4 regions of the Kitasatospora sp. NPDC056138 genome follow, and region 2 is predicted to be linked to each of the others. Evidence: riboswitches for the same ligand, from Rfam matches in the RefSeq annotation. Region 2 holds a riboswitch; each other region holds the start of a gene.
The links. Region 2 has a riboswitch for cyclic di-AMP ahead of ACFC1R_RS29280 (M23 family metallopeptidase). Riboswitches for the same ligand answer to the same signal wherever they lie in the genome.
Positions count from the first base shown of each region.

Region 1: another riboswitch for cyclic di-AMP. It lies ahead of ACFC1R_RS14555 (transglycosylase family protein); the one in region 2 lies ahead of ACFC1R_RS29280 (M23 family metallopeptidase).
Region 3: another riboswitch for cyclic di-AMP. It lies ahead of ACFC1R_RS22005 (M23 family metallopeptidase); the one in region 2 lies ahead of ACFC1R_RS29280 (M23 family metallopeptidase).
Region 4: another riboswitch for cyclic di-AMP. It lies ahead of ACFC1R_RS05805 (NlpC/P60 family protein); the one in region 2 lies ahead of ACFC1R_RS29280 (M23 family metallopeptidase).

Region 1 is NZ_JBHJVK010000019.1:13,501-15,690, forward strand. Features, by position in the region: gene ACFC1R_RS14550 (cytochrome P450) at 1-492, shown strand, start outside; cyclic di-AMP (ydaO/yuaA leader) riboswitch at 787-987, shown strand; gene ACFC1R_RS14555 (transglycosylase family protein) at 992-1,849, shown strand; gene eno (phosphopyruvate hydratase) at 2,073-2,190, shown strand, end outside.
Region 2 is NZ_JBHJVK010000060.1:41,350-43,539, reverse strand. Features, by position in the region: tRNA gene ACFC1R_RS29290 (tRNA-Pro) at 56-129, opposite strand; tRNA gene ACFC1R_RS29285 (tRNA-Gly) at 305-375, shown strand; partial or broken gene ACFC1R_RS29280 (M23 family metallopeptidase) at 664-1,047, opposite strand; cyclic di-AMP (ydaO/yuaA leader) riboswitch at 1,197-1,352, opposite strand; gene ACFC1R_RS29275 (DUF6348 family protein) at 1,766-2,190, shown strand, end outside.
Region 3 is NZ_JBHJVK010000036.1:64,184-66,373, forward strand. Features, by position in the region: gene ACFC1R_RS21995 (alpha/beta fold hydrolase) at 1-282, opposite strand, end outside; gene ACFC1R_RS22000 (2-hydroxymuconate tautomerase) at 416-619, shown strand; cyclic di-AMP (ydaO/yuaA leader) riboswitch at 791-949, shown strand; gene ACFC1R_RS22005 (M23 family metallopeptidase) at 962-1,897, shown strand; gene ACFC1R_RS22010 (hypothetical protein) at 1,989-2,190, opposite strand, start outside.
Region 4 is NZ_JBHJVK010000005.1:179,706-181,895, forward strand. Features, by position in the region: gene ACFC1R_RS05800 (NlpC/P60 family protein) at 1-271, shown strand, start outside; cyclic di-AMP (ydaO/yuaA leader) riboswitch at 573-749, shown strand; gene ACFC1R_RS05805 (NlpC/P60 family protein) at 760-1,893, shown strand; gene ACFC1R_RS05810 (NlpC/P60 family protein) at 2,082-2,190, shown strand, end outside.

The DNA of each region.
Region 1 (2,190 bases), on a different contig from region 2:
GGCAACGGCCTGTTCGCGCTGCTCCGCCACCCGGAGCAGCGGGCCCGGCTGCAGGAGTCGGTTCTGCGCGGGGAGAAGGAGCTGCTGGCCACCGGCGTGGAGGAACTCCTGCGCTACGACGGTCCGGTGGAGCTGGCCACCTGGCGGTTCGCGACCCGCCCGCTGAGCATCGGCGGCGTGGAGATCCCGGTCGGGGACCCGGTGCTGGTGGTACTCGCGGCCGCGGACCGCGACCCGGCCAGGTTCGCCGAGGAGAACACCCTGGATCTGGCGCGAAAGGACAATCCGCACCTGGGTTTCGGCCACGGCATCCACTACTGCATCGGCGCCCCGCTGGCCCGACTCGAGGGGCAGGCCGCGCTGGCGACGCTGCTCACCCGGCTGCCGGACCTTCAACTCGCCGCCGACCCCGCTGAACTGCGCTGGCGAGGTGGTCTGATCATGCGTGGACTGCGCGAACTGCCGGTTTCCTTTACCGCGCAACAGCGCTGATCTTCCCCGCAATCCGGCAGTCATTCTTGGGATTTCGGTGAGATGTGCCACATGGTGTCCGGAGGCTTCCGGACACCAGGCAAACCGGGCGTGTCGGGCTGACGGCGTGTCTGATTTGCCCTGTTTGCGACTCTCTGAATACGCATCAAACCGGACAAAGCCACACCGTTTGTAAGCGCACATAAACAGACCGTAATTCCCGTGTGATGTACGGGATATGAGCTTGTGATTGGTGTGAGGGTATGCGTAGTCTCCGTTGAGTTCGCAGTTGCGAACCCCGTTGCGCGGAACGCCAAACCTTGCCCGCCGCGCCTCGGGACACCGACCAGAACCCTTGGGCAAGGGCGGGGGACCCAGGTTTCGTCGCCGTCCCCACGGCTTGGGGTGAAGCCGCCTCAGCAGGGCAGGAAGCCATTCCTGTCCCGCCTACCGCGGCCGGGCCAACCTCCCGGTCCGAACCCGACAGCTCACCTCGCAGGCGTGCGGAGAGGACACCTTCATGCTGTTCACCGGTTCGGGCCGTCACCGTCGAAAGACCCAGGCCGAGAAGGCCATCGCCGTCGCCGGTGTGGCCGGCGTCGGCCTCGCGATGCCGCTGCTCGCCGCCACCGGCGCGCACGCCGCCTCCGTGTCGACCTGGGACAAGGTCGCCGAGTGCGAGAGCGGCGGCGACTGGAGCATCAACACCGGCAATGGCTTCTACGGCGGTCTCCAGTTCACCTCCAGCACGTGGAAGGCGTACGGCGGCGGCCAGTACGCCGACCAGGCCAACCACGCGAGCAAGGGCCAGCAGATCGCCGTCGCCCAGAAGGTCCTCGCCTCGCAGGGGCCCGGCGCCTGGCCGGTCTGCTCGGTCGAGGCGGGCCTGGGCAAGGACGGTTCGGCGGCCGACGTCGACACCGGCAGCTCCAAGTCCAGCTCGTACAGCAGCAAGAGCAGCAGCACCAAGAGCAGCAGCGCCAAGAAGCAGTCCTCGCAGGACGCTTCCCCGTCGAGTGCCGCCCCGAGCTTCCCCGGCCACGCCGGGTACGACGCCGGTTCCGGCAAGTACTGGTACCAGAAGAACGGCGGCTGGTACTGGACCAGCCACCAGAGCATCTACAACCAGTTCGCCGGTGGCGCCGCCCAGCAGGCCCCGGCCCGGCAGGCCCCGGCCCAGAGCCCGGCTCCGGCGGCCGCCACCACGCAGAGCGCCTCCGGTGACAGCTACACCGTCAGGGACGGTGACACGCTGTCGGGCATCGCCCAGGCCCAGCACCTCTCCGGCGGCTGGCAGCACCTCTACGATGCCAACCGCTCCACCATCGGCGGCAACGCCGACCTGATCGTCCCCGGCCAGGTGCTGCACCTGAGCTGATCCCCCGTGGCATGAGGGGCCGTTTCCGCGCGTGCTGCGGAAACGGCCCACTCGTCGTCATTCAGGTGAACTACCGGCGAGTAGCGGGCCACACGCTGAGACGGGGCCAAGGCCAGCGTGGCCAGAGGGCCCGGTGCGGTTAGGCTCTGGTCGTAACGACTCCGCAATCGTCCGCAGACTGCACCCTCTGTCCGTAGGACCTGCTTCCGCTAGGAGATGCCTCGTGCCGTCCATTGATGTCGTCGTAGCCCGTGAGATTCTCGACTCGCGTGGCAACCCCACGGTCGAGGTCGAGGTCGGCCTCGACGACGGCAGCACCGGTCGTGCCGCTGTCCCGTCCG
Region 2 (2,190 bases):
GGAGTCCCGGGAAAGCCAACAGGGCCCCGCCCTCAGACGAGACCCTGCCGCACTGTCGGGGTGACCGGATTCGAACCGACGGCCTTCCGCTCCCAAAGCGGACGCGCTACCAAACTGCGCCACACCCCGTGGTGCCGAGAGGAAGCGTACACGTCGGCCGGTCCGCCCTCGCCGCTATATCGCGAGGCCGTCGGACATGCCCGGAACCGAAAGCAGTGTGCAAGCAACCGACCGAACCAGGTAGGCTGACCCCGTCCTCGTGACCGACAGGTGCTCGGGGGCGTCGTGTGCGCAGTTCCGGCATGCGGGTGTAGCTCAATGGTAGAGCCCCAGTCTTCCAAACTGGTCACGCGAGTTCGATTCTCGTCACCCGCTCAAACCAATCGGGGCCCCTGCCCCCCGGATTGACCGTCGGCCAGGGGCCCGAAGTCGTCTGTGCCGGCGTCAGGTCGGCGCCGGCCCGCGCGGCCGGATCCGCCCGAAGGCCGGGCCGGCGGCAGCGCACGGGCCCACTCCCCAGGGGCCCGGACGGCCCGCTCCTGCCACCGCGACGTCCTGCAGCCGGTCCGCCCCACCCCTCCCCCGCCGCGACGGGGAGCGCTGCGGCGGGACCGCGGTGGCACGCGGCGCACGGCAGCGGGGCGGGATGTGACCGGGGGTGCGTCAGACCCGGACGCCGTGGGCGGCGAGGTAGCTCACCGGGTTGATGTCGGAGCCGTACGCCGGGCCGGTGCGGACCTCGAAGTGCAGGTGCGGGCCGGTGACGTTGCCGGTGGCGCCGGAGCGGCCGATCTGCTGGCCGGTCCCCACGGACTGCCCGGTCTTCACGGTGATCGCCGAGAGGTGGGCGTACTCGGAGTACTTGCCGTCGGTGTGCCTGATCACGACCTGGTTGCCGTACGAGCCGCCCCAGCCGGTGGCGACCACGGTGCCGGTGGTGACCGCCTTGACGGTGGTGCCGGTGGCGACCAGGAAGTCCACCCCGGTGTGGTAGCCGCTGGCCCATGCGGAACCGGCCGCGTGGTACGGGGTGCCGAGGTGCGGGTTGGCCACCGGAGAGGTGTAGGCCGGGGCGGCCTGGGCGGTCACCACGGTGGCGGGCAGCGCGAGAGCGGCACCGGTCACACCGGCGACGACCGCGAGGCGGGCGAATCGGGGCAGGCGGGAACGACGGTTGTCCTGTGCGGACATGGGGGGAGTCCTCTCCGACGCCTGCGAGGTGAGCTGTCGGGTTCGGGCAGGGAGTAGCCCGGCCGCACGGATGCGGCTTCACCCCTAGCCGTCCCGGATCTCCGGGCTCGGCGACTTACCTGTGGGTCCCCCGCTCCTGCCGTGCACTGCGCTGAAGTGCAGCCCCCGGGCAGCGGCAGGACTCGGCGTTCCACCCGGCGGGCCGACCCGGACGGTGGCCGGGCTGGGTGAGTAGAAAAACCGATCCGACGTACACAGAGCAAGCCCGTCTCAGTCCGGACATAAGGAAGACATAAAGACATCGGGGCCCGAGGTCACTCTCCGGCCAGGGCGGACTGCTCTGTGCAGCCCCCGCCGTCACGATCGGCCGGACAGATTGGTACAGATGGTCACGAATCACACCGTCTGCACGCATTCGGGCACGCTCCGGCACCCCCGGAAGAATCCCCGGTGACCTCCGTCACCCCGCCCGCACCCGGCGTAACTGACGGTCCGTTTCCCGCCGGGGCCCGCGGCCGATAATCTCGCCTCGCGTTCGACTTACCGATCATTTATTCGAGCTAGGAGCCCGCCCGTGCGTCCGCAGGACCGAATGGCCGTCATCCAGCGCAGCGTGGTCCGCGAAATGGCGCAGTTCGGCGTGGAGTTCACGGTGGACGGCGAGGTGGTCCGGGGTCCGGGGACCACGGCGGTGGCCGTCCGTGAGCACCCGGGGGACGGCGGGAGCGGTCACGTGGACCTCGGCTTCGTCCTCGACCTCGGCCGCGCGGACGCCCCGGTGGTCTGGGACTGCGCGGCAGGACTCGGCAAGACCGAGGAGGAGAAGCTCGACAACGCCGTGAAGATGTGGGCCACCACCACCGCCTCCACCGTGGTGGAGCTGCTGGAGCACCGGGGTGAGCACGGCGACCACTACCGGCCCGCCGAGCTGGCCGGCTGGCAGGCGATCCAGGGCCCGGCGGCGGTCTTCGGCTTCGGCAACGAGCAGTTGGCCGGCTG
Region 3 (2,190 bases), on a different contig from region 2:
GGCCCGCTCGATGCCCAGGTGGTCGAGCAGGGCGAGCACGTCGTCCGCGATCGCGCCGGGGGAGTAGTCGTCCCAGGCGATCGAGGACTCGCCGAAGCCACGCAGGTCCATGGTGACCACCCGGTGGCCGGCCGCGGTGAGCAGCGGCCGCAGGTACCGGTACGAGGCGCGGGAGTCGAGCATCCCGGGCAGCAGCACCACCGGGGTGCCGTCGGTGGGCGTGCCGCTGTCGTCGAACGCGATCCGGCCGCCGGGGACGTCGAGGTACCGGGTGTCCGACATGTACTGCCTCCACTGTTGTTGGCTGCTTCCTGTAGCCATAAAGCTAAGGCTAATAGCCTTAGCCGTCAAGGTGGTCCGCCGGACCGTGCGGTACGGTGCGGCTGATCGCAGAGCCGGACCGTGGGGAGTCGTCATGCCGTTCATCAACGTCAAGCAGCTGGCCGGTCGCACCGAGGAGCAGAAGGCCGAGATCGCGCGCGAACTCACCGAGGCCTACGCCCGGATCACCGGTGTGAAGCCGGAGAACATCTGGGTGGCGATCGAGGAACTGCCGCGCGAGAACTGGGCGATCGCCGGGACGACCTTCGCCGAGTGGGACCGGCAGGCCCGGGGCTGAGCCCTCCGGTGGATAACGGGCCGTCATGGGGCGAGCTGGCCAATCGTCACAAATCGCCCATTGCGCCCCAGGAAGCCAGGACTGCACCAATCGCGCAGCTTGGAATCATGGGCTTCTCGGATTAACGTTTGATAACGCAGCGCGGTCGGCAACGCCGTACCCGAACGGCACCGTGCGCCGTCGCCCAATCCTCTGGGCCTGCCCGTGCGGCGGGCCCGGGAGCCGGGGAACCACGTTCCTGGGGTGAATCGGGTGGGCCTCGGTCCGCCCGTAGGAGACCTTCCTGCTCCGAACCCGTCAGCTAACCCGGTCGGCGCGAAGGAAGGAAAGGAGCGCGCCTCCGTGGCGTCCTTGTCGCACACCCCCGCCAACCTCGGGATCGGCACGCTCGGGTTCGGCACCCAGCTGCTCGAACCCCCGCAGGAGCAGGCCGTCGACACCGACGCGGCGGCCCGGCACCGGATGCCCCGTCAGCCGCGCACCGGCGGCTCGCTGCTCGGCGTGACCGCGATGGCCGCCGGCCTGGGCGCCACCGGACTCGCCACCGCGGGGTCGGCCGCCGCGGCCACCCCCGCCCAGCCGCCCGCCCCCGCACCGGCGCTCTCGGTCCCGGACACGGCTTCGGAGCACGTCCTCTCCGCCGACCCCGGACTGGCCCTCGCCGCCCGGATCCAGCAGCAGGCCGACGGCCAGCGCACCTCGGTCGAGGAGTCCGCCCGGCTGGCCGCCGCACAGGAGGCCGAGGCCAAGCGGGCCGCCCAGCAGGCCGGGGCTCAGGTCACGGCCGAGGCTCAGACCACGGCCGAAGCCCAGGCCACGGCCGAGACCCAGAGCACGGCCGAGCGCGACCGGCTCGGCACCCTGGAGCTGCCGACCGTCAACTACACCCTCGCGGCGCAGTCCTCCCCGGCCGCTTCGCACTGGGCCCACCTGAACACCGGCCTGGACTTCGCGGCCCCGACCGGCACCCCGGTCACCGCCCTCGGCGCGGGCACGGTCACCTCGGCCGGCTGGTCCGGTGCGTACGGGTACCGGGTGATCCAGACCCTGCCCGACGGCACCGAGATCTGGTACTGCCACCTCTCCGCCATCTCCGCCGCCTCCGGCCCGGTCGCCGCCGGCACCCGGCTCGGCAAGGTCGGTACGACCGGGAACTGCCCCGGCCTCCGGTCGGGAGGCGCCCCCATCGGTCCGCACCTCCACCTGGAGGTCCGCCCCGGCGGCGGGGCCCCGGTCGACTCGCTCGCCTGGCTCCGGTCCCACGGCCTCCAGCCGTAGGCCGACCGGCAGGAACCTCCGGCGGGCCCGCCGTGCGCGGTGCGGGCCCGCCGGACACCCCCGAGGGCGGTTCCCGGCCGACGGCGCGCGATCAGGCCCCCGTGCCCGCCAGGTACTCCTCGATCTCCTCGGTGCCCGGCTCCGGTGCCAGCTCCGCGAACTCCGTCACCAGCAGCTCGGGCAGGCCCGGCACCGTCCACTCCCCGCACAGCCGCAGCGCCTCCGCCGCCACCACGGCCTCGAAGTCCTCGAAGTCCCCGGAGAGTTCGTCGGGCATCGGCAGCCCCAGCGCG
Region 4 (2,190 bases), on a different contig from region 2:
CACGTTCGACTGCTCGGGTCTGATGCAGTGGGCCTACGCGCAGGCCGGTGTCTCGCTGCCGCGCACCTCGCAGGAGCAGGCCAGCGTCGGGACCAAGGTGCCCTCGCTCGCCCAGGCGCAGCCCGGCGACCTGGTCATCTACGGCAATGACGCGCACCACGTCGGGATGTACATCGGCAACGGCATGGTGGTGCACGCCCCGCACACCGGTGACGTGGTGCGGACGATGCAGGCGGACGCGATGTCGATCCTCACCATCCGCCGCGTCTGACGGCCGACAGCTGCCGGGGTCGGGCACGCGGTGTTCGGCCGCCGAAATCGTCCTGTGATGCAGAGCACTTCCGCGGGCCTTTCCGCTGAAAGTCCGTCAGCCGATCGTGCCGGGACCGTCACTCCGGGTCGATTCACAAACGAACTTGTCGGTGATTCAGAATTTTTTCTGACAAGGATTTGAACGGATCACGGTTTCGTTACTAGTGTCGTGACCTGAACCACCGCACAGTCGATCACTCAATCAGGGTGGCGGCGGGGGTTCCCGCCGAGTCCGAGAGGCAGCGGGGCAGTCCAACTGCCTTACGGGGAAGCCCCATCAGGGGTGCTGCGGATCGGAGCCGGGGAACCACGTTCCTCGGGGTGAATCGGCGCCAGGTCGGCCGGCCGTCGTGGACGGTGGCCGGTGAGGCGTCGTAGGGCATCTCTTCCAGCCCGAACCCGTCAGCTCACCCGGTAGGCGGACGTAGGAAGAAGGAGTCCGCCTTCGTGGCGTCCCATCGTCGTCCCAAGCCTGCAAGCCGTACCCGCGTCACCATCCTGACCGCGGCGGCCGCGACCGCGGTGGCGCTCTCCGCACAGACCGGTGCGCACGCCGACCCGAAGCCGACCAAGGACGAGGTCGCGACCCAGGTCGACCAGCTCGACGGGCAGGCCGAGGCCGCCACCGAGAAGTTCAACGCGGCGACCGAGAAGCAGCAGACCCTGCAGAAGCAGGTCAGTGACCTGCAGGACCAGGTGGCTCGGCAGCAGGATCGGGTGAGCACCGTCCAGCAGGGGCTCGCCGAGATCGCGGCGGAGCAGTACCGCAACGGTGGCATCTCCCCGACGGTCCAGCTGATGCTCTCCAGCTCGCCGGACTCCTTCCTCTCCAGGGCCGACTCGATCCAGCAGGTCGGCCTCTCGCAGGCCGATGCGCTCAAGACGCTCAAGGGCGAGCAGGAGAAGCTCGACCAGCAGAAGGCCGAAGCCCAGCAGAAGCTGGCCGAGCTGGATGCCACCACCAAGGACCTGAAGACGTCGAAGGACGAGGTCCAGGCCAAGCTGGCGCAGGCCAAGGCGCTGCTCGACACCCTGACCCAGCAGGAGCGCGAGGCGCTGCAGGCCGCCCAGGACAAGGCCGCCGCCGATGCGGCCGCCAGCGCCCGCGCCTCGCGCGACAGCAGCCGCGCCGACCTCTCCTCCGGTGGTTCAGGTGGTTCCGGTGGTTCAGGCAGCAGCAGCAAGAGCGGTGGCAGCAGGGCCGGCGGCAGCGTCAACGTGCCGTCCGGTTCGTACGCCGCCGCCGCGGTGGCCGCCGCCGAGTCGCAGGAGGGCAAGCCCTACCTCTGGGGTGCCACCGGTCCGGACGCCTTCGACTGCTCGGGTCTGATGCAGTGGGCGTACGCCAAGGCCGGTGTCTCGCTGCCGCGCACCTCGCAGGAGCAGGCCTCGGCCGGCACCAACATGGGCACCGACATCTCCAACGCCCGTCCCGGTGACCTGATCATCTTCTACGACGACCAGCACCACGTCGGCATGTACGTGGGCGGCGGTCAGGTCATCCACGCGCCGCGGGCCGGCAAGCCCGTCCAGTACATGAGCGCCACCGTGCTGCCCATCTCGGCGATCGTCCGGGTCTGACCCGTACCCGATCGACCGCAGGCCCGGCCCTCCCCGTGGGGGCCGGGCCTGCGGCGTTTCCGGAAAGTCGAGTTGATGTCCTATTAGTGGCCAAATATTCGGTGTTACAGGGGTTTGGACTAGATCCTCCGGACTCGCTAACGTCTGGCCCCGGACCTTAGCCGAGGACGAATGGAGCAGCCGCCCCGATGTCGATGCACCGCCGTTCCCCCCTGCCGGGCACGCAGCGGCTGGCCCGCGCCCTGGTGCTCACGGCAGCGGCCACCACCGCGCTCGGCATGACGCTCGGTGGCCCGG